Regions from separate parts of the Streptomyces sp. CRCS-T-1 genome, predicted to be linked through region 2. Evidence: riboswitches for the same ligand, from Rfam matches in the RefSeq annotation. Region 2 holds a riboswitch; each other region holds the start of a gene.

Region 1 (7,288 bases), 530 kb from region 2:
GGCCTGGTCGATCAGGCGCTGCTCGGTGGCGTCGTAGCCGACGAGCTCCGGGCCGATCTGCTCGATGACCGCGAGGACGGCCTTCTCCACACCCTTGCCGAGGTAGCGGTTCGAGTCGCCGTCACGCAGCTCGATGGCCTCGAAGGCGCCCGTGGAGGCGCCGGACGGGACGGCGGCACGACCGGTGCTGCCGTCGTCGAGGCCGACCTCGACCTCGACCGTGGGGTTGCCTCGGGAGTCCAGGATTTCCCGGGCTACGACGACGTCGATGGACGGCACGAGCATCTCCTTCTTATGTGACGCGGGTACGCGGGTCACGTGGACCCGGCGAGGTGCGGGCCGTGGTGGCTCGCGACATGAGCCTAACCGGCTCGGGCCGATCGGCCACCGGGTCGCCCACCCCATGGACAGAACCGAGAGTAAATTGTTTCCGAACGGAACAAAGACGATCGTGGAAAAGACCGGCAGTGACGCCCGGCGGAAATGACCCCGCCCCGGCGCGTACGGGGGAACACGCGCCGGGGCGGGGAGCCCGTGGGGACGGGGAGGGCCGCTGCTTACTTCAGGTGCAGCTGCTGGCCCGGGTAGATGAGGTTGGCGTCCTCGACGATGTCCTTGTTCAGCTGGAACAGCTTCTCCCAGCCGCCCTCGACCTTCTTGTCGGCCGCGATCGAGCTCAGGGTGTCGCCCTTGACGACCTTGTACTCGCCGTCGCCCTTCTTGACCTTCTTGCCGGTCGGGGTGGTGACGGTCTTCTTCGCGGCCGGGCGCTCGTCGGAGCGGGAGGCCGGCTGCTGGGTGTCGCGGGACTCGGTGCTCTGCTGGCTCTGCTCGCTCTGCTGCGAGGAGCTGCCGGAGTCGTCCGAGGAGGAGGAGCCACCGCCACTGGCGTTCGACAGGCCCTTGCCGCAGACCGGCCAGGCACCCTTGCCCTGACCCGCGAGGACCTTCTCGCCGATCTCGATCTGCTGCTCCTTGGTGGCCTGGTCGGCGGTGGCGGCGTACTTGGTGCCGCCGTAGCCGGACCAGGTGGAGGCGGAGAACTGCAGACCGCCGTAGTAGCCGTTGCCGGTGTTGATGGACCAGTTGCCGCCGGCCTCGCACTGGGCGACGGCGTCCCACTCGGAGGCGGTGGCGGCGGAAGCGCCGCCGGCGGCCATCAGCGGGGCGGCGACAGCGGCGCCGGTGACACCGGCGACGGCGATGGCACGGCTGGCCTTGGACGGACGACGGTGCTTGCCCTTGCTGGAAAACAGCATGGAAGGATCCCCTCACCGACGCCTGCGAGGTGAGCTGTCGGGTTCGGGCCGGTTGAGTTGCCCGGCCGCGCCCCTCCCGGGACACGGCTTCACCCCAAGCCCTTCCGGCACAACCGGCCGGTCGGGCACCTACCTTGGGTCCCCCGCTCCTGCCTACGGCGCTTGACGCGACGACTGTTCCCGTACGGCCGCTGGCAGGATTCGGCGTTGCGGCAGCCGGGGCTCGTGGTGACGAGCGGTCCCGACCGTAGCCACGCGATCCGCCGAATTTCAAAGACGATCAGGGCTTCTGAGATCTATCTCTCACGGGCATCAAACGGGACATTAGCCGCGAAACATGACGCGAACTCGCGCTGTTTCGGGGCGACTTCCGCCCCCGTTTCCGCACTGCCCGAACCGCTACTTCTCGTCCGCTTCGCCCTCGACCGTGAGCTTCTGACCGGGGCGGATGAGGTCCGGGTCGGTACCGACGGCCTTCTTGTTGCCGTCGTAGAGCTCGTGCCATCCGCCGCTGATGTCAAGGGAGTCGGCGATGGACCAGAGGCTGTCGCCGATCCCCACGATGTAGGCACCCTCGGACGAGTCGCCGGAGCCCTCCTCGCCGCGGTCGTCGCGCGAGGCGTGACGCCCCGTGGAGTCGTCCGTACGACCCTCGGGCGCCTGGGTCTCGTCGGCACTGGGGCCGCGGTGGCGGCCGGAGCCGCTGTCGGTCGGCGCCGAGGAATCGTCGCTCTGCCGCGAGTTGTCGGACTTGTCACTCTCGCGCGTGGCGGACGGGGAGCTCTCGGGCTCCTGGTCCTGCGAGTCGGAGTCCTTGGAGTCGGGCGACTTGTCGGACTTGGAGGATTCGTCCTTCGAGTCCGACGACTCGTCAGAAGACGGCGAGCCGGACGGGGACGACGAAGGCGAGGACCCGAGGGAGTCGAGCAATCCGGATGAATCCGACGAACCGGATGAGTCGGATGAGCCGTCCGAGTCGGAGGACTTCTTGTCCTGCTCCAGACCGGACAGCAGCCCGCAGGTGCGCCAGGCACCGGCCCCCTGCTCGGCCAGGATTCTCTCGGCCACGGCTATCTGCTGGGAACGGCTGGCCAGGTCGGCGCTCGGGGCGTAGTCGAGGCCGCCGTGACCCTCCCAGTCCTCCTGCGACAACTGCAGGCCGCCGAAGTATCCGTTGCCGCTGTTCTGGCTCCAGGCGCCGCCGGTCTCGCAGTCCGCGACCCGGTCCCAGGTCGTGGCGTCGGCCGCGCTGGCGCCGGAGGCTCCGAGGAGCGGGATCGCGATGGCGGAGCCGGTCACTCCGGCCGCGAGGAGGAGAGCCGGAGCCTGGCGGGGGCGACGGTGCCGACCGTTCCCGGAGAGCATACGGAGACCTTTCGCGAAGACAGCAGTGACCGGCGCGAAGCCGGTTTTCCCGGGCCGCGCTGATGATGGGTGAACGTATAGGCAGACGATCACTTGTCACAAGTTAATGCCGCGTAGATCACGTGAAGATCACAGGACTGACGGCGTGTCACCTTTGCGCGGGCGTGGACCCCACCGGTGCGGGCGTGAACTCAACCGGCAGCGTCCGCAGCCCCCGCATGATCAGGCCGCCGCGCCACCTCAGCTCGGCCGGTTCGGCCGCGAGCCTCAGGTCCGGGAGGCGGGTGAGGAGCGTGGCGAGGGCGGTCTGGCCCTCCAGACGGGCGAGCGGGGCGCCGAGGCAGTAGTGGATGCCGTGGCCGTATCCGAGGTGCTGGTTGTCGCGGCGGGAGAGGTCGAGCACGTCCGGATCGGCGAACCGCTCCGGGTCCCGGTCCGCGGCGGCCAGGACGACGAGGACCGGGTCGCCGGCCTCGATGCGCTGCCCGCCGATGGTGAGCGGCTGCGTGGCGAAGCGCCAGGTGGCGAGCTCGACGGGGCCGTCGAAACGCAGGAGTTCCTCGACGCCCGTCTCCAGGAGGCCGGTCTCCCCCGCGGCGAGGGAGGCCTGGAGCCGGGTGCGCTGCTCGGGGTGGGTGAGCAGGGCGTAGGTGCCGTTTCCGATCAGGTTCACGGTTGTCTCGAAACCGGCGAACAGCAGGATGAAGGCCATGGCGGCGGCCTCGTTCTCGGTGAGGTGCTCGCCGTGGTCGGAGGCCCGGATGAGACCGGAGATGAGATCCTCGCCGGGGGCGGGTTCGGCGGGGAGCGCCTCCCGCTTACGGTGGATCAGGTCGGCGAGGTAGCCCCGCATCTTCTTCACCGACCGCGCCACGCCGCCCCGGGGGCCGCCCTGGTGACGGATCATCATGCCCGCCCAGTCCCGGAAGTCGTCCTGGTCCTCGCGGGGGACGCCGAGCAGGTCGCAGATGGCGTAGATGGGGAGCGGGAAGGCGAACTCGTGGATCAGGTCGGCGGACCCCTGCTGCGCGAACCCGTCGATGAGACCGTCGGTCAGCTCCTGCACCCGCTGCTCGAACTCGGCGACCCGGCGGGGTGTGAACGCCTTGGACACCAGCCGCCGCAGCCGGGTGTGGTCCGGCGGATCGATGTTGAGCAGATGCGTCATCAACTCGGCCTTGCGCTCACCCGGGATACCCGTCTTGCCCTTGGCGTGCGCGGGTTCGCGGTGATGCGCCGGGTTCTTGGAGAGCCGGTTGTCGGCGAGGGTCTGCTTGGCATCGGCGTACCGCGTGACCAGCCAGGCCTCGACGCCGCTGGGGAGCTTGGTCCGGTGCACGGGGGCGTGCTCACGGAGCCAGGCGTAGGCGGGGTAGGGGTCGGTGGCGAACTCCCACGAGAACAGTTCCGGCACCCCGGGCACTTCATGTCGCATGCCATGACCCTACGCAGCGATCGGAGCGCCTCACGGCCGCTGCCCTCAGCCCTCGCTCTCCCTGATCGCGTCCCGGTAGGCGCGGGCCGCCGCTCTCAGGGCCGCTTCCGGGTCCACGCCCTCCGACTCGGCGCGGACCGCCAGGGCGAGGAGGTCGTAGCCGATGCCTTCGACGGGTGGGAGGGGTATGTCCAGGTTCGCTGTGCGGGCCCGGGAGGCCAGCTTGGCGGCGAGGGCCAGGCCGGGCTGGCCGAGGGGGATGCCCTCGGTGACGGAGGTGCGCTGCTTCTCGACCGCCTTGGTGCGCAGCCAGTGCGCCTTGACCTCCTCGGGGGTGGTGGCCGTCTCGTCGCCGAAGACATGCGGGTGGCGGTGGATCAGCTTGGCGACGATGCCGCCGGCGACGTCGTCGATGGAGAAGGGGGACTCCAGGTCCTCTTCCGCGATGCGGGCGTGGAAGACCACCTGGAGGAGGACGTCGCCGAGCTCCTCGCGCAGTTCGTCGCGGTCGCCCTCCTCGATCGCCTCGACGAGTTCGTACGCCTCCTCGATGCCGTACTTGGCCAGGCCCTTGTGGGTCTGGCGGGACGACCAGGGGCACTCGGCGCGGATGCGGTCCATGACCTGGACGAGGTCGAGGAGGCGGGCGCCCGGCAGGTCGTAGGAGGCGGGGAGCAGCTCCAGCTCGGGCATGTCGACGCGGCCGGTGCCGGCCAGACGCGCCAGGCCGTCCGTGAGGACCGGCTCGCCCTCGCCGGTCGCCACGACGACCACCGTGCGGCCCCCGGCGCAGGCGTCGACCAGCTCCTGCGCGGCCGGGGACGCCTCGTCGACGGCTATCCCCGCCTCGCGCAGATAGGGCAGCTGCGGGTGGGCGCCGTCCGCGCACAGCACCTGGTCGGCCGCGTGCAGGGCCTGCCAGGCGGGCCAGGAGAGCAGGCCGGGGGCGACGCGGTGGCTGGTGGTGAGCAGGACGATGCGGCCGGTGGCGGCGTGCGCGGCGGGGGCGGCCTGCTCGGGTCGCGGGGTGGCTTCGGGGCTGTTGGCGTTCACGATTCGAAGCTATCCCACGTCGCCGACAGCCCCCGAAGTTATCCACAGGCCTCGCGGGCCCCGAGATTTCCACAGGCTCCGCGCCGCCGGAGTTGTCCACAGGCCCCGGCGGATGGGCGGGCCTACATGCTTTGCTGTGTCTGCGCCGCCGTCACGTCCCGCACCCACGGCGTCTTGGCGTCGGCGCGGCTGCTCTTCTGGACGTCCCAGGTGCCGTAGCGCGGGTTGAGGTCGACGTCCAGGTCCTTGGAGGCCTCGGACAGGGCCTTCCAGAACTCGGGGCGGCTGGTGTCGGTGTTGAGTTTCTCGGCGAGCTTCTGGGCCTCCAGCTGGAGGCGGAGGTTGTCGTCGAGGCGCTCCGGCGGGATGCCGTACTGCTGGAGCCAGGTCGTCTCCAGCGCCTGGGCTCCGCCGGCCTGCTCCTCCAGGCCGGACCGCATCTCCTGGACCTCCCTGCGGGTGACTCTCACCCCGGCGTCCTCGGCGGCGCGGTGCAGCACCCGGTCGAGGATCATGGTGTGCAGGGTGTCGCGAGTGAGGGTGCCGGTCCGGGCGATGGCCTGCTGGTACTGGGCGTCGTCGCGCACGGTCTCCCGCTGGGCCTCGCGGACCTCGCCGACCCGTTCCTCGAGCTGGGAGACGGTGATCCGCTGCCCGCCGACCACGGCCGCGGCGCCGGCATGCGCCTCGTTCCCGCAGGCGGTGAGGAGGGGCGCCGCGGCGGCGATCGCGGCGGTGAGGACGAGCGCGGTGCGACGGCGGCGGTGCAAGGGAACCTCCCGAGGAGATTGTGCGACGGTGCACAAGGTCTTGCGTTGATCGATGTTAGGCAGTGGGCGAGCTCTGGCCAACCCATTCGACCAACGATTCACCAGGACTTCCGGCACCGCCGCGCCGCCCCGAGCCGGGGTGAAGCGCGGGTCCTACCCGCGGACCTGCCCCAGCCACTGCAGCGTCCGGCGGATCTCCGTGCCCAGCGGGTGGCCGGGGCCGTGCGTGCGCTCCACGTCGTGCAGCAGCCGGGCGAGGGTGTCGTGGGCGGCGCCGCGGTCGCCGAGGGCGAGCAGGAGATGGCCGATGCGGCGGCGGACGTCGTGCGCGAGTTCGGGGCCGCCTGCGGCGACGTACTGGTTCTCGTAGTAGGGCAGCACCGCCCGGTACTCGGCGAGCGCGGCGGCCGGTTCGCCGAGCTGTTCGAGGCACTGGGCGGCCTCGTAGCGGAAGCGCAGGGACTGCGGGTCGGCCTGGCCGGCCTCGGCGGCGCGTTCGTCGGCGAGGCGGCGCAGCTCGGGCAGGGCGCGCCGGTACTGCCCGTCGTCCAGGAGCGTGGCCGCGTACTGCTTGCGCAGGGTGCGCACGACCGGGGAGTGCTCGCCGTGCTGTTCGGCGGCGGCGGGCAGGGTCGCGCCGAGGATGTCGACGGCCTGGGTGATGCGGCCCTCGCCGAGGAGCCGTTTGACCTCGTCGACGGCGCGGGCGATGTCCGTCTTCCCGGGCGTCTCGGTGACGGGCGTGGCGGGCGCGGGCTGGGGAGCGGGGGTACGCGCGCGGTCGGGCCAGGGGGCGTGCGGGCGCAGGAAAGGCCGGGTGGGGTCGAGGGGCGCTCCGGTGGGCGTCCCGCGCGCGGGCAGGAGCAGCTCCAGATGCTCGTAGACCTCCTGCGCGGAGGCGGGCCGGTGCTGCGGGTCCTTGGCGAGGAGGCGCAGGACGAGGGCCTCCAGGGCCTCGGGGACCTCGGGGCGGAGGCGGCGCACGGGCTGCGGGGGCTCGTAGAGGTGCCGGTGCAGTACGCCGAGGGCGGTGGAGCCGGAGAAGGGGACGTCGCCGCTGAGCAGTTCGTGCAGGACGACGCCGAGTGCGTAGAGGTCGGTGTAGGGGCCGACCGCGCCGCCCATGGCCTGCTCGGGGGCCATGTAGGCGGGCGAGCCTATGGGGGTGCCGGTGTGGGTGAGGCGGGTGGTGTCGGTGTCCATGACGGAGGCGATGCCGAGGTCGAGGACGGTGACCGTGCCGTCCTGCTTCACCATCACGTTGCGCGGCTTGAGGTCGCGGTGGACGATCGGCACAGCGTGCACGGCGCTGAGCACGGCGCACAGTTGCGCGGCGACGGCGACCGCCCACTGCCAGGGGTACGGGTCGTGCTCGGCGAGATGGCCGGCGAGGTCGGCGCCGTCGA
Region 2 (7,288 bases):
GCTGTTCTCCTTCGCCTGGGGTGCCTGCGCGGCGGCGCTGATAGCGATCGTCGCCAACAGCTTCGCGACACAGTGGATAGCGACGGCGACCGCGGACCCGACGAGCGCGGACACGCTGGGGGCGACCGTCATCGCGCCGGTGGTCGAGGAGTGTGCCAAGGCGGCGGCCGTTTTACTGGTCTTCCTCTTCCGGCGGCGTGACTTCACCGGCATCGTCGACGGGGTCGTCATAGCCGGCGTCACGGCCACCGGCTTCGCTTTCACGGAGAACATCCTCTATCTGGGCATCGCCTTCGGCACCGACCAGCTCGCGGGGCACAGCGGCATCGCCTCCGTCACGGCGGCGACCTTCTTCGTGCGGATCGTCATGTCGCCGTTCGCGCATCCGCTCTTCACGGTCCTCACGGGCATCGGCTTCGGCATCGCCGCGCTCGCGGCGGACGGCCGCCGCCTCCGCCGCGTCGCCTTCCCGCTCTCCGGGCTGCTGCTCGCGATGGGCATGCACGCGATGTGGAACGGCTCCTCGGCGTTCGGCGAGTACGGGTTCTTCGCCGTGTACGCGGCGTTCATGGTGCCCATCTTCGGGCTGCTGACGTGGCTGGTGATCTGGACCCGGCAGCGGGAGCTGAAGACCGTACGGGCGGAGCTGCCCGCGTACGCCGTCGCCGGCTGGCTGACCCCGGCCGAGCCGTACGCGCTCGGCTCGATGCGGGCCAGGCGGATCGCCCGCCAGTACGCCCGCCGCCACGCGGGGAAGTCCGCGGCGCGGGCGGTGGCGCAGTACGAGTCCTACGCGACCTCTCTGGCGTTCCTGCGCCACCGGGGCCGCCGCGGCCGCGCCGGGCCCGACTTCGTCGTACGGGAACGGGAGCTCCTGGAGGAACTCTGGCGCCGCCGAGACGCCGCCCGCCCCGCCCTGGACCACGCGGCCCGCATCACCGCCCCACCCGTCCCGGTGGCGGCACCCCCCTGGCCGGTACACGGCGCCTACGGCTACGGCCACCCGACAGGGACATACGGCCATGCCTACGGTTACCCGACGACCCCCTACCCCGCCCCGACGACGCCGTACCCCGCGTACAAGACGACGCCGTACCCCGCGTACAACCCGTACCGCTCGTAGCCGAGGCGCGGGCCGACAGCCGCGGGCAACGGGGCCGGTCGTCGGCCGGTCCGATGCCGGTTGTCCGCCGGTCCGGTGCGGTCGCCCTCCGGTCCGGTGCGGTCGCCGTCTGCTCTGGTCCGGTGCCGGGCGCCGCGGCCGTGGCGCCCGGCACGGATTGGTCTCGGCGGCGCGTGCCCGGCGGTCTGCCCGCAGCCGCGGGCAACGAAGGCCGGGTCGTCGGCCACCAGTCCGGTGTGGTCGTCAGCCGGTCAGCCGCCGGTCCGGGCCGGGCGCTACCCACCGACGGCGCGTGCGACGGCAGTCAGGCCGCAGCCGCAGGCAAACGACAGCCGGGCCGGCCGCCAGCCCCAGCCGAGCGCCCCAGCCGGAGCGCCGCCGCACAGACCGGTAACGGAAGGGCCTGCCGACGGCGGTCAGCCCGCAGCCGTCGGCCACGAAAGCCGGGCCGCCCACCAGTCCCGTGTGGTCGTCAGCCGGTCTGGCGCCGGTCAGCTGCCGGTCCGGTACGGGCGCCACGGCCGTAGCCGCACCGACGGCGCGTGCGACGGCAGTCAAGCTGCAGCAGCAGGCAAACGAAAGCCGGGCCGGCCGCCAGCCCCAGGCCGAACGCCCCGGCCGAAGCCCCACCGCACAGGCCCTGGCCCATCGCGGCAGCGCGTGCCGGGGCGCTGTGCCCTTGGTCGTTCAGACGGCGAGCATGCTCGGCGAGCAGGACGAAACCCCGCCCCGGCGACCGCTCAGGCCGAAGCCTCCGTAAGACGCGCGATCTCCGACTCCGTCAGCGTGAGGTCACCGACTCCGACCAGGGCCGGCAGTTGTTCCACCGTGCGGGCGGACGCGATCGGGGCCGCCACCGTGGGCTGCGCGGCGAGCCAGGCCAGGGCGATCGTGGCGACGGGGGCGTCGTGGGTCGTGGCGATCTCGTCGAGGGCGGTGAGGACGCGGAGGCCACGGTCGGTCTCCAGGTGCTTGGCGGCGCCGCCGGCCCGGGCGCTGTCGACGGTCGTGCCGGGGCGGTACTTGCCGGTGAGGAAGCCGGACGCGAGCGCGAAGTAGGGGACGGCCGCCAGGCCGGAGCGCTCGGCGAGGTCCTGGAGCTCGCCCTCGTAGGTGTCGCGGGAGACCAGGTTGTAGTGGGGCTGGAGGGCGACATACCGGGCGAGGCCCTCGCGGTCGGAGAACTCCAGGGAGGCCCGCAGCCGCTCCGCCGAGATGTTGGAGGCGGCGATGTGCCGCACCTTCCCGGCCTTCACCAGCTCGTCGAGCGCCCCGATGATCTCCTCCACCGGCACATCGGGCTGGTCGAAGTGGGTGTAGTAGAGGTCGATGTAGTCGGTGCGCAGCCGGCGCAGCGAGGCGTCGGCGGCGGCCTTGATGTTGGCGGCGGACAGGCCCTGGAACTCGGGGTGCTGGCTGACCTTCGTGGCGACGACGACATCGGCGCGGTTGCCGCGCGCCTCAAGCCACTTGCCGAGGACGGTCTCGGACTCGCCGCCCTGGTTGCCGTCGACCCACGCCGAGTAGACGTCGGCGGTGTCGACGAAGTTGCCGCCGGCGGCGGTGTACGCGTCGAGCACGGCGAACGACTGCGCCTCGTCGGCGGTCCAGCCGAAGACGTTGCCACCGAGGGCGAGCGGGAAGATTTCGAGATCGGAGGAGCCGAGCTTGCGAAGAGAAGTCATGTCTCTCGTCAACGGCCCTACCGGAGCGGCTCATTCCAGGTCCGACGCAAAGGTCCTGTAAACGCCCCCGCGCGCAGCGGGTCCGCAGACACCGAAAACCGGCAGCCCTGACGTCGGGGGGTCGTCGTCAGGGCTGCCGGTGCTTCGACTGGCTTGTGGCGCTTACGGGTTCAGGCCCTTGCCCCGCAGCCACGCCATCGGGTCGATCCCGCTGCTGGAGCCACCGGAGTGCACTTCGAGGTGCAGATGGGCGCCGGTGACGTTGCCCGTGGCACCGACGCGGCCGATGACATCGCCCGTGCTGACCTTCTGGCCGACGCTGACGCCGATGGAGGACTGGTGCGCGTACCAGATCTCCGTGCCGTCATCGAGGGTGAGGACCGTCTTGTAGCCGTACGAGCCGTTCCAGCCCGCCTCGGTGATGGTGCCGCTGTGCACCGCCTTGATCGGCGTGCCCGTGGGGGCGGCGAAGTCGAGACCCGTGTGGTAGCCGGAGGACCAGTAGGCACCGGCCTGACCGAAGGTCGAGGTGAGGGTGTACGAGGAGGTCGGCAGCGTGAACTGCTTGGCGAGGGCGGCGAGCCGCTCGGCCTCGGCCTTCTTCTTGGCCTCCTCCTCCGCCTTCCGCTTGGCCTCGGCGGCCTTGTCCTTGGCTTCCTTCTCCGCCTTGGCCACGGCTTCCGCGGCCGCCTTCTCGGCGGCGTCGGCGGCGTCCTGCGCGGCCTTGGTGTCGATCTGCTCCTGCTGGTGCTCGACCTGGGCCATGATCCGGGCGCGCAGCGCCTCGCCGGCGCCGGAGGAGCCCTCCTCGGCCTTGGCCGTGGCCGTGGCCCCGAGACCGCTGAGCGGAGTCGAGGAACCCTCGGGGGTGTCGTCGTCCGAGATGAGGGAACCCACCGAGGGAAGGTCCGACACGGAGATGGACACCGGCGGCTTGCCGGTCTGGGCGCTGGCCATGCCACCCGCGCCCACGGCGGCTATGACGCCGACGCCCAGGACGGTGGAGCTGCGGGCGAGACCTCCGCCGCGCTGCTTGGTGACGCGATGCCGGCCACGGACGGGACGGATGGATTCCTCGGTGGGGTTCCACTCCTGGAACGGGCCCTCGTCGGTGCGCTGACCGCCGTAGCCGAAAGTCTCGGTGTCGCGCTGGTTCCGCGCGAACGGGGCCGCGGGGGCAGGCCGGTTGGACGCCACGTGGGCGTACTCCTTTCCTTCCTTCTCGCCTACCGGGTTAGCTGACGGGTTCGGAGCAGGAAGGTCTCCTACGCGCGTATACCGACCGTGCTTCCACGGCGGTTTACGCCCGATTCACCCCAAGTGGTGGTTCCCCGGTTCCCTTTCAGGATTCGGCGCGTGCGCACGGAGCCGCCTTCTGTGACGGCTGGGACGACCGCGCTGCGTTATCGAACGTTAATAGACCCGGGGTGTGGATTCCAGCGATTCCACTTGATCATTAACCTTTTTCGTGCGGACTTACCTGCCATGACCGGCTTAAATCGGGCGAGTTGACCGCTCCGTAAGTGACCGCCGGGTATTGACGGCGTGTCAGTTGTTGTGCGGAGTGGTGCGGTTCGCTCACTGGCAGTAATGGCGGCACGGAAACCGGAAAACACCTAGGGCCGGAACCCTTTCGGATTCCGGCCCTAGGCCTTCAGTAGCGGGGACAGGATTTGAACCTGCGACCTCTGGGTTATGAGCCCAGCGAGCTACCGAGCTGCTCCACCCCGCGTCGTTGTGATTCCAGTGTACGCCATCCGCGGGACCACTCTTGACCACCTCATGCTCAGCAGCGGAATCCGCCCTCTAGAGCAGGTGACGGTTCGGGGCTTCGGCCCGCTGCTCGTGCTCCGGGAGGACGACGACCTCCGCCCCGCCGGCCGCCAGGACTCCGCTGCCGTCGGCGCCCCGGACGAAGGTGTCCGGCTCACGCCAGGCCGTGACCACACGGCGGACGCCGGCGTCGAGGAGCAGCCGGGCGCAGGGCGCGGGGCGGGAGGCGCGGCGGGCGCAGGGCTCCAGGCTGCTGTAGACCGTGGCGCCGGCGAGGCGCGGGTCGGACGGGTCGAGCTTCGCCAGGGCAGCCTCCTCGGCGTGCGCGAGCGGGTCGCCGCCCTCGCGGGAGTGGCCGCGGGCGAGTTCCGTGCCGTCGGCCGCGACCACCACCGCGCCCACGCTGAACGCCGTGTCCGACGGCGGGCAGAGGTCCGCCAACTCGCAGGCGAGGGCCAGCCAGTGGTGATCGGCCGCGGCGGCGAGGGCGCCGGTGCCCGGGGCGGTGGGCTCGTAGCGCATGAGGACGACGTCCTCGATCCGCCGCGTCTCCAGCAGCCGGAGCCTGCCGCCCTGGTAGCCGCCGGGGCCGAAGAGGCGGGGGGCCTTGGGATCGCCCACGAAGAGCGGGGCGAGGACCAGCTGGAGTTCGTCGGCGAGGCCCTGGGTGAGGAGCTGGGTGTGGATCAGGCCGCCGCCCTCGACCATGAGCCGCCGTACGCCCCGTACGTCGTGCAGGTGGGTGAGGAGCCGACGCCAGTCGAGGTCGGCGCCGAGGGGGACCACGTCGGTGGCGAGGCCGAGGGCCCGGGCACGCTCGGCGCCCTGGTCGGTCGTGTAGAGGACCTTCTCGCCGCCCGTGTGCCAGAACCGCGCCTCGGGGTCGAGGTCGCCGGTGCCGCTGACGGTGACCTTGAGGGGGTATTCCGGCAGGCCGGCAGCCGTGCGGGCGGCCCGCCGCTCCTCCGAGTTGACCAGCAGGCGCGGGTTGTCGGCGCGGATGGTGCCGGCGCCGACCAGGATCGCGTCGACGGATGCCCGGACCTCGTCGACCCGGTCGAAATCGGCCGGGCCGGACAGCAGCAGGCGTTCGGGCCCGGTGTCGTCGAGGTAGCCGTCGAGGGAGACGGCGGCGGACAGCAGGACGTACGGGTGAGGCATCGACGCTCCCCGGTCGGGTCGGACGGCGGACCGGCGGGACTCAGGGTCTGCCGTGACCCGCCGGGTCTTGGTTCAAGTTTGAAACAAACCTACACTGGCGGCATGACGACTCGCTGGCTCACCCCCGAGGAGCAGCGCGCCTGGCGCGCGTACATCGCCTCCTCGCTGCTTCTGGAGGACGCGATCGACCGGCAGCTCCAGCAGGACGCCGGCATGCCGCACCTTTACTACTCCATCCTGTCCGTCCTGTCGGAGTCCCCCGAACAGCGCCTGCGCATGACCGATCTCGCCGAGCGGCTGAAGATCACGCGCAGCCGGCTGACGTACGCGGTGTCCCGGCTGGAGAAGGACGGCATGCTGCGGCGCGAGGCCTGCCGGTACGACAAGCGGGGCAGCATCGCCGCGCTGACCGACGCGGGGTTCGCCGTACTGGAGCGCGCGGCGCCCGGTCATGTCGAGACCGTGCGCAGCTTCGTCTTCGACCGGCTCAGCGAGGAGCAGGTGGCGCAGCTGGAGGAGATCTCCGCGGCGATCGCGCAGGGGCTCCAGGAGGACGGGGCACGGCCGACGTCGGACGACGTGCCGTGGCGGCGGAGGTCTTCCACGGCCTGTTCGTGAGGTCCTCCACGGCCTGTTCGTGAGGCGGCCGACTGCTCTTGGAGGGACTTCAGTGAGGCACGTCACAAGCGACTGAACCTCGTTGCTTCAAATTTAAAGCAAGGGTAGTGTTCCGAACCGTGGATCTGCTTCAAATCTGAAGCAGACGGCCCAGCAGACGGCCGTGCAGCCGAACAGGAACGGAATCCGGAGGCCCCGCATGCCCGACACCCCTGCCGCCCCAGCCGCCCTCGCCACCCCGCGCTCCCGCGTCCGGGTACCGCTGCGCTTTCACGACGGCTACCAGGTCGACGCCGAACTCGTCACCTTCCACGGACTGGCCGACGGCCAGGAACACGTGGCCGTCGTCCTGGGCGAGCCGGGCCCGGTCCCGCTGGTGCGGCTGCACTCCGAGTGCCTGACCGGGGACGTGTTCGGCTCGGCCCGCTGCGACTGCGGTCCGCAACTGCGCGAGGCGGTCGAGCGCATAGCCGACCGCGGCGGCGTGCTCCTCTACCTCCGCCAGGAGGGCCGGGGCATCGGCCTCTACAACAAGCTCGACGCGTACGCCCTCCAGGACGAGGGGCTCGACACGTACGAGGCGAACGCGGCCCTGGGTCTGCCGGAGGACGCCCGCGACTACACGGCGGCGGCCCAGATGCTGAAGGCCCTGGGCATCGACGAGCTGGACCTGCTCTCCAACAACCCCGACAAGGCGGACCAGTTGCGCACGCTGGGCGTCGATGTGCGCGACCGCGTCCCGACGGGCGTCTTCACCACCGCGCACAACGTCCGCTATCTGCGCGCCAAGGTGCTGCAGACCCAGCACACGCTGCCGCTGGCCGCGCTGACGGAGCTCAGCGCGGGCTGAACGGGACGCGGCCCGGACGGGTGGTGAACGGGTCTGCTTGTCCCCCGGCTCATCGGGTACAGCCTTTGCAAGAGGGCG
Region 3 (7,288 bases), 2.5 Mb from region 2:
GCGGACGGCGCGTTCGGCGGCGGGGTAGGCGGGGATGAGGTGGGCGCCTTCGGGGGCCTCGACCGCGGGGGGTCGCTCTTCGGTGGGCGACGGGCGCGGGGCGGTTTGCGGCGGGATGCCCGACTCCGCTTGGGGTGCGGTGCTCGCCGCCGCCGACAGGGCCTCGGCCAGACCGCCCAGCTCCACGTGCACGACCAGGACGGGCTTGGCCGGGGCGGCGGCCGATGCCGACCTCAGAGCCTCGGCGAGGGCCGCGTCCGCGACCGAGACCTCGCCCACCGCCGGTATGGCCGTCACGACGACCGCGTCGCACCGGTCGTCGGCCAGTGCGCGCGAGAGGGCCGCGTGGAAGTCCGCCGCGGAGGCCGCCGTGGTCAGGTCCTGCGGGGGGTGGGGCCTCAGGCCCTCGGCGAGGCAGGCGTCGTAGGTGAGCAGGCCGAGCGACTCGGAGTTGCCGAGGATCGCCACCCGGGGTCCGGCCGGCAGGGGCTGGCGGGCGAGGAGCAGGCCCGCGTCCACCAGGTCGGTGATGGTGTCGACGCGGATGACGCCGGCCTGCCGCAGCAGGGCCGAGACGGTCTCGTGCGGCAACCGGGTCGCCCGGACGGCATGCCCCTGGGGTGCGGCTCCGTGCCGCGCGCCCTGGACCACGACCAGCGGCTTCGCCGCGGCCGTCCGGCGGGCGAGGCGGGTGAACTTACGGGGGTTGCCGATGGACTCCAGGTACATGAGGACGACGTCGGTGTCGGGGTCCTCGTACCAGTACTGGAGTACGTCGTTGCCGGAGACGTCGGCCCGGTTGCCGGAGGAGACGAAGGTGGAGACGCCGGTCACGCCCGTGACGCCGCCGCCGCGGCGGTGCAGCCGGGACAGCAGGGCGATGCCGATGGCGCCGGACTGGGCGAACAGGCCGATCCGGCCCGGGCGGGGCGTCTCGGGGGCGAGGGAGGCGTTGAGCCGTACCCGCGGGGAGGTGTTGATGACGCCGAAGGCGTTCGGGCCGATGATCCGCATGCCGTACGTGCGCGCGTGCCGCACGAGTGCGCGCTGGTTCTCGCGCCCGTCGAGGCCGCTCTCGGCGTACCCGGCGGAGACCACGACGAGCCCCTGCACACCGTGCTCGCCGCACTCGTTGACGACCTCGGGGACGTGCTCGGCCGGTACGGCGACGACCGCGACGTCGACCGGGCCGTCGATGTCGCGCACCGAGCGGTGGGCGGGCACCCCGTCGAGTTCCTTCTGGTCCTCGGGGAGGGCCTTGTTCACGGCGTACAGACGGCCGGTGAACCCGGCGTCGCGGATGTTGCCCAGGACACTGCGGCCCACGCCGCCCGGTGTGCGCCCGGCGCCGATGACGGCGACCGAGCCGGGCGCGAGCAGCCGCTGCACGGACCGGGCCTCGGCGCGGTGCTCGCGCGCGTACTGCACGGCGAGGGAGCGGTCGGTGGGTTCGAGGTCGAACTCCAGACGGACCACGCCGTCCTCGAAGCTGCGCTTCTGGGTGTAGCCGGCGTCCGTGAACACCTTGATCATCTTGTTGTTGGCGGGCAGCACCTCGGCGGCGAAGCGGCGGATGCCGCGCTCGCGGGCGACGGCGCCGATGTGCTCCAGCAGGGCGGAGGCGACGCCGCGGCCCTGGTGGGCGTCCTGGACGAGGAAGGCGACCTCGGCCTCGTCGGCCGGTGCCGACGCGGGAGTTCCGTCGGCGCCGATCCGGTCGTAGCGTACGGTGGCGATGAACTCGCCGCCGACCGTGGCCGCGAGTCCCACCCGGTCCACAAAGTCGTGGTGCGTGAAGCGGTGGACGTCCTTGGCGGACAGGCGAGGGTACGGCGCGAAGAAGCGGTAGTACTTCGACTCGTCGGAGACCTGCTCGTAGAAGCTGACCAGACGATCGGCGTCATCAACGGTGATGGGCCGGATGCGCGCGGTACCGCCGTCGCGCAGCACCACGTCGGCTTCCCAGTGGGCGGGATACTCGTGCCGGTCCGGCGAGGTCTGCATGGGCCCCAGAGTACGGCTAGCGTCCGACAGCGGACGCGAGGCAGTCTGTGGAGGGCGTCAGTCGGGTCGAGGCCGCGATCCGACGGCACCCCGGGGCGGTCAGCAGGGCCGCTCCGGCACAGCTTCACGTTATGGGAAACTGGTCTAGACAACCCTGAACACCGAAGGGCAGCAACACATGGCTGAGCGCCGCGTCAACGTCGGCTGGGCCGAGGGCCTCCACGCCCGCCCCGCTTCCATCTTCGTCCGAGCCGCCACGGCCGCAGGCGTCCCGGTGACGATCGCCAAGGCCGACGGCAACCCCGTCAACGCGGCCTCCATGCTGGCCGTCCTCGGCCTGGGCGCCCAGGGCGGCGAGGAGATCGTCCTCGCCTCCGACGCCGAGGGCGCGGACGCCGCCCTGGACCGGCTGGCCAAGCTGGTCTCCGAGGGCCTGGAGGAACTGCCCGAGACCGTCTGAGTATTTCCCCGCGCCCGAACCGGCGCACACTGAAGAGCTCGTCCGAATTCCTCGGGCGAGCTCTTCGCCTTTCCGGTGCATTTCCCGTCGGCGGGCAGCAGAAATAATCCCCCGCGAATTACCCACTCTTTGTATACGGCTCCTGTGTTAATGCCGCAGGCTTGCCGTGTTTACGGCATGTTGCGAGTTCCTCACACGCTCGGCGCGCTCCCCCGCCGAACCGAAACGCAACCGGTGCGCGGCCGTCGCGCGCTCGGTGTGCAGCGCCGTGACCGCCCGCGCGCGCTCGCCGTCCCCGCGCGCCACCGCGTCCACGATCGCGCCGTGCTCGGCCCAGCACTCCACGGGTCCGGCCGGTGCCTCCACGGCGTACATCCAGGCGATCTTGTGCCGGAGCTGGGTGAGCATCGAGGTCAGCGCGGGGCTGCCGGAGGCCTGGGCCAGCGTCTCGTGGAACCAGCCGCCCAGCGAGCGCAGGTCGTCGCTGTTGCCCCGGCGGGCGCGCTCCTGGCCGAGCCTGACCAGGCCGCGCAGCACCTTCAGATGGGCCTCGGTGCGACGCTGGGCGGCGCGGGCGGCGCCCAGCGGCTCCAGCAGCATGCGCATCTCCAGCAGGTCGGCGGCCTCCTGCTCGGTGGGTTCGGCGACACACGCGCCCGCGTGCCGCCGGGTGACCACGAAGCCCTCGGCCTCCAGGGTGCGCAGGGCCTCCCGGACGGGGACGCGCGAGACGCCGTAGCGGCGCGCGAGGAGTTCCTCGGTGAGCCGGCCGCCACGCTCGTAGACACCCGCGACGATGTCGTCCCGGATGGCCGTGCACACCGAGTGCGCGGGAATACGCATGACCGACCTCCCCATTAATCCCCGTGAAACGTCGACTGGTGACGCGTGTTCCGTGACTCTATTGCAATGAGCCGGAATTTCCGACGGCAGGCAGGAAATCAGGGATATTTTTTGGACAGTCGGCAGCCGTGACGAACGCCGGTCGCGGCGAACGCCGAAAGCCCCGGCTCAGGGAGCCGGGGCTTTCGGGAAGAACAGTCGCCGTCGGATGTTCAGACGTTCACACCGTGCGAGCGGAGGTAGGCGACGGGGTCGATGTCGGAGCCGTACTCGGGGCCGGTGCGGGCCTCGAAGTGCAGATGCGGGCCGGTGACGTTGCCGGTCGCGCCGGACAGGCCGATCTGCTGGCCGGGGGTGACCTTCTGGCCCACCGAGACGCTGCTGGACGACAGGTGGCCGTACTGGGTGTACGTCCCGTCGTTCATCTTGATCACGACCTGGTTGCCGTAGGAACCGCCCCAGCCGGCCTCGACGACCTCGCCCATGCCGACCGAGTGGACGGCCGTGCCGCTGGAGGCGTGGAAGTCGACACCGGTGTGGCTGCCGGAGGACCAGACGGCGCCGCCGGACTTGTAGCCGGTGGAGACGTACGAGCCGGAGATCGGGGAGACGAAGGTGTTGAGACGCTTACGCTCGGCCTCGCGGGCGGCGCGCTCCTTGGCCTCGCGGACCTTCTCGGCCCGCTCCTTGGCCTCCTTGGCCGCCTCGGCGGCGCGCTCGCGGGCGGCCTCCTCGGCCTTCTTCTTGGCGATGGCCTCTTCGGCCGCCTGCTTCTGGGCGACGGCCTGGGCGTCGATCTTCTGGGCCACGGTGTCGCCCATGGTGACGACCGGGGTGAGGCCCGTCTGCTCGGCGGCGGGCTCCGCGGCGAAGGCCGGGGCGGCCACGGCGCCGACGACACCGGTGGTGGCGAGGGCCGCGACACCCGCGGCGCGGGCCGTGCGGCGCTGGATCCGGCTGGGACGACGGTGCTTCCCGGTGGCGCGCGTGAACGCCATGTGGTGGCTGGTCCTTTCCTTCCCTCTCGCCTACCGGGTTAGCTGACGGGTTCGGAGCAGGAAGGTCTCCTACGGACCCCCTCGCGACTCGCGCGGGCGTCCGATTCACCCCAGGGACTACGGTGGGTCCCCGGCTCCCCTGGCTCGCGCCGTACGGGGACTCGGCGATGACTGTCCGGTGCCGCGGGTGCGGCGCACTGCCTGACGAACAGCCCGGACGACGCTAAGCGGCGCCACTTTCAATTCCCAAACGGATCCAGGCTTTTGTAGCGCATCCCACAGGGCAGACAGGCAACTCCCACATCAATTCGGGCATAAGGGAGCCCTGGTGCCTTAGAAGACAACCAGGGCCCCTACGCGCGCGTGCCGCTCGCTTCCCGCTACTCGGCGGTGACGACGGTGACTTCGCCGATGCCGAGGGCCTCCACCGGGCCCTTGATCTGCGCCGCGTCGCCGACGAGGACGGTCACCAGACGGTCCCCCGGGAAGGCGCTGACGGCCGCCGCGGTGGCCTCCACGGTGCCGGTCGCGGCGAGCTGCCGGTACAGCGCGGCCTGGTAGTCGTCGGGCAGGTGCTGCTCGACCTGGTCCGCCAGCGTGCTCGCGACGGCCGCCGCCGTCTCGTACTTGAGCGGCGCCACGCCGACCAGGTTCTGCACGGCGACGTCCCGCTCGGCGTCGGTCAGCCCCTCGGCGGCGAGGGTGCGCAGCACCGTCCAGAGGTCCTCGAGGGCGGGGCCGGTGTTGGGGGTGTCCACGGAGCCGCTGATGGCGAGCATCGCGGCACCGGTCCCGTCCGGGGCGGACCTGAGGACCTGGGCGAACGCCCGCACGCCGTAGGTGTAGCCCTTCTCCTCGCGCAGGACGCGGTCCAGGCGGGAGGTGAGGGTGCCGCCGAGGCAGTACGTGCCGAGCACCTGGGCGGGCCAGACGCGGTCGTGCCGGTCCGAGCCGATCCGGCCGATCAGCAGCTGCGTCTGGACGGCGCCGGGGCGGTCCACGATGACGACCCGGCCCGTGTCGTCGGCGGTCACCGGCGGCACCGGCCGCGGCTCGGCCGAGGAGCCGGTCCAGGCGCCCAGCGTGTCGCCGAGCAGCACGTCGAGGTCGATGCCGGTGAGGTCGCCGACGACCACGGCGGTGGCCGTCGCCGGGCGGACGTGCTTCTCGTAGTAGCCGCGTACGGCCGCGGAGTCGATCGTGGCGACCGTCTCCTCGGTGCCCTGCCGGGGCCGCGACATGCGCGAGCCCGCCGGGAACAGCTCCTTGGAGAGCTCCTTGGCGGCACGGCGGGCGGGGTTGGCCAGCTCGTGCGGGATCTCGTCGAGACGGTTGGTGACCAGCCGCTCGACCTCGCTGTCCGCGAACGCGGGCGCCCTGAGGGCGTCGGCGATCAGGTTGAGCCCCTTGGCGAGCCGGGAGGCCGGCACCTCCAGGCTGAGCCGGACGCCCGGGTGGTCGGCGTGCGCGTCGAGGGTGGCCCCCGCGCGCTCCAGCTCGGCGGCGAACTCCTCGGCGGAGTGCTTGTCGGTGCCCTCGGAGAAGGCCCGCGCCATGATCGTGGCCACACCGTCGAGGCCGGCCGGCTCGGCGTCCAGGGGCGCGTCCAGCAGCACCTCCACGGCGACGACCTGCTGGCCGGGGCGGTGGCAGCGCAGCACCGTGAGGCCGTTGTCGAGCGTGCCGCGCTCGGGGGCCGGGAAGGCCCACGGCTTGGCGTCGCCCGCCTGCGGCTGCGGGTGGAAGTCCATTGTGGCGAGCTCGGTCACTTGGCCGCCTCCTCGTTCTCGTTCGTGGCCGCGGCTGCGGTGTCGTCGTCGGCGTCCTCGCCGGTCTCGTCGGCTACGGGCTCGTAGACGAGCACCGCGCGGTTGTCGGGCCGCAGGCGGGCCTTGGCGACCTCCTGGACCTCCTCCGCAGTGACCTCCAGCACGCGCTGTACGGCGGTCAGGGCGAGCTGCGGGTCGCCGAACAGCACGGCGTACCGGCACAGTTCGTCCGCCCGGCCGGAGACCGTGCCGAGCCGGTCCAGCCACTCGCGCTCCAACTGGGCCTGGGCGCGCTCCATCTCCTCGGCCGTGGGGCCCTCCTCGGCGAACCGGGCGAGCTCCTCGTCGATGGCGGTCTCGATGACCGGCACCTCCACGTCACCGGACGTCTTCACGTCCAGCCAGCCCAGGGACGGCGCCCCGGCGAGCCGCAGCAGACCGAAGCCGGCCGCCACGGCCGTACGGTCCCGTCGTACCAGGCGGTTGTAGAGCCGGGAGGACTCGCCGCCGCCGAGGACGGTGAGGGCCAGGTCGGCCGCGTCGCACGCGCGTGTGCCGTCGTGCGGCAGCCGGTAGGCGGCCATCAGGGCGCGCGCCGGGACCTCCTCCTCGACGACCTCGCGCAGCTGCTCGCCGATGGTCTCCGGCAGCGAGCCGTCCCGGGGCGGGTGCTTGCCGTCGTGGCCGGGAATGGAGCCGAAGTACTTCTCGACCCAGGCCAGGGTCTGCTCCGGGTCGATGTCGCCGACCACGGAGAGCACGGCGTTGTTCGGCGCGTAGTAGGTCCGGAAGAACGCGCGCGCGTCCTCCAGGGTCGCCGCGTCCAGGTCGGCCATCGAGCCGATCGGGGTGTGGTGGTAGGGGTGGCCCTCCGGGTAGGCGAGGGCGGTCAGCTTCTCGAAAGCGGTGCCGTAGGGGACGTTGTCGTAGCGCTGGCGGCGCTCGTTCTTGACGACGTCGCGCTGGTTCTCCATCGACTCGTCGTCGAGGGCGGTCAGCAGGGAGCCCATCCGGTCGGCCTCCAGCCAGAGCGCGAGCTCCAGCTGGTGGGCGGGCATGGTCTCGAAATAGTTGGTGCGCTCGAAGCTGGTGGTGCCGTTCAGCGAGCCGCCCGCGCCCTGGACGAACTCGAAGTGGCCGTTGCCCTTCACCTGGGCGGAACCCTGGAACATCAGATGCTCGAAAAGGTGAGCCAGGCCGGTACGCCCCTTGAC

What was found. Region 2 has a riboswitch for cyclic di-AMP ahead of NNW99_RS20000 (M23 family metallopeptidase). Riboswitches for the same ligand answer to the same signal wherever they lie in the genome.
Region 1: it holds a riboswitch for cyclic di-AMP, as region 2 does, so the genes downstream of both, NNW99_RS22545 (transglycosylase family protein) here and NNW99_RS20000 (M23 family metallopeptidase) in region 2, are expected to answer to the same signal.
Region 3: it holds a riboswitch for cyclic di-AMP, as region 2 does, so the genes downstream of both, NNW99_RS08550 (M23 family metallopeptidase) here and NNW99_RS20000 (M23 family metallopeptidase) in region 2, are expected to answer to the same signal.

The regions. Positions count from the first base shown of each region.
Region 1 is NZ_CP101651.1:4,936,383-4,943,670, reverse strand. Features, by position in the region: gene eno (phosphopyruvate hydratase) at 1-279, opposite strand, end outside; gene NNW99_RS22545 (transglycosylase family protein) at 558-1,259, opposite strand; cyclic di-AMP (ydaO/yuaA leader) riboswitch at 1,264-1,430, opposite strand; gene NNW99_RS22540 (transglycosylase family protein) at 1,659-2,624, opposite strand; gene NNW99_RS22535 (cytochrome P450) at 2,773-4,059, opposite strand; gene NNW99_RS22530 (nucleoside triphosphate pyrophosphohydrolase) at 4,105-5,112, opposite strand; gene NNW99_RS22525 (SurA N-terminal domain-containing protein) at 5,235-5,882, opposite strand; gene NNW99_RS22520 (serine/threonine-protein kinase) at 6,036-7,288, opposite strand, start outside.
Region 2 is NZ_CP101651.1:4,405,276-4,412,563, reverse strand. Features, by position in the region: gene NNW99_RS20010 (PrsW family intramembrane metalloprotease) at 1-1,123, shown strand, start outside; gene NNW99_RS20005 (aldo/keto reductase) at 1,864-2,808, opposite strand; gene NNW99_RS20000 (M23 family metallopeptidase) at 2,971-4,005, opposite strand; cyclic di-AMP (ydaO/yuaA leader) riboswitch at 4,017-4,173, opposite strand; tRNA gene NNW99_RS19995 (tRNA-Met) at 4,467-4,540, opposite strand; gene NNW99_RS19990 (dihydrofolate reductase family protein) at 4,615-5,742, opposite strand; gene NNW99_RS19985 (MarR family winged helix-turn-helix transcriptional regulator) at 5,845-6,360, shown strand; gene ribA (GTP cyclohydrolase II) at 6,560-7,210, shown strand.
Region 3 is NZ_CP101651.1:1,934,010-1,941,297, forward strand. Features, by position in the region: gene NNW99_RS08535 (bifunctional GNAT family N-acetyltransferase/acetate--CoA ligase family protein) at 1-2,004, opposite strand, end outside; gene NNW99_RS08540 (HPr family phosphocarrier protein) at 2,183-2,464, shown strand; gene NNW99_RS08545 (GntR family transcriptional regulator) at 2,612-3,307, opposite strand; gene NNW99_RS08550 (M23 family metallopeptidase) at 3,520-4,305, opposite strand; cyclic di-AMP (ydaO/yuaA leader) riboswitch at 4,318-4,482, opposite strand; gene NNW99_RS08555 (pitrilysin family protein) at 4,686-6,074, opposite strand; gene NNW99_RS08560 (pitrilysin family protein) at 6,071-7,288, opposite strand, start outside.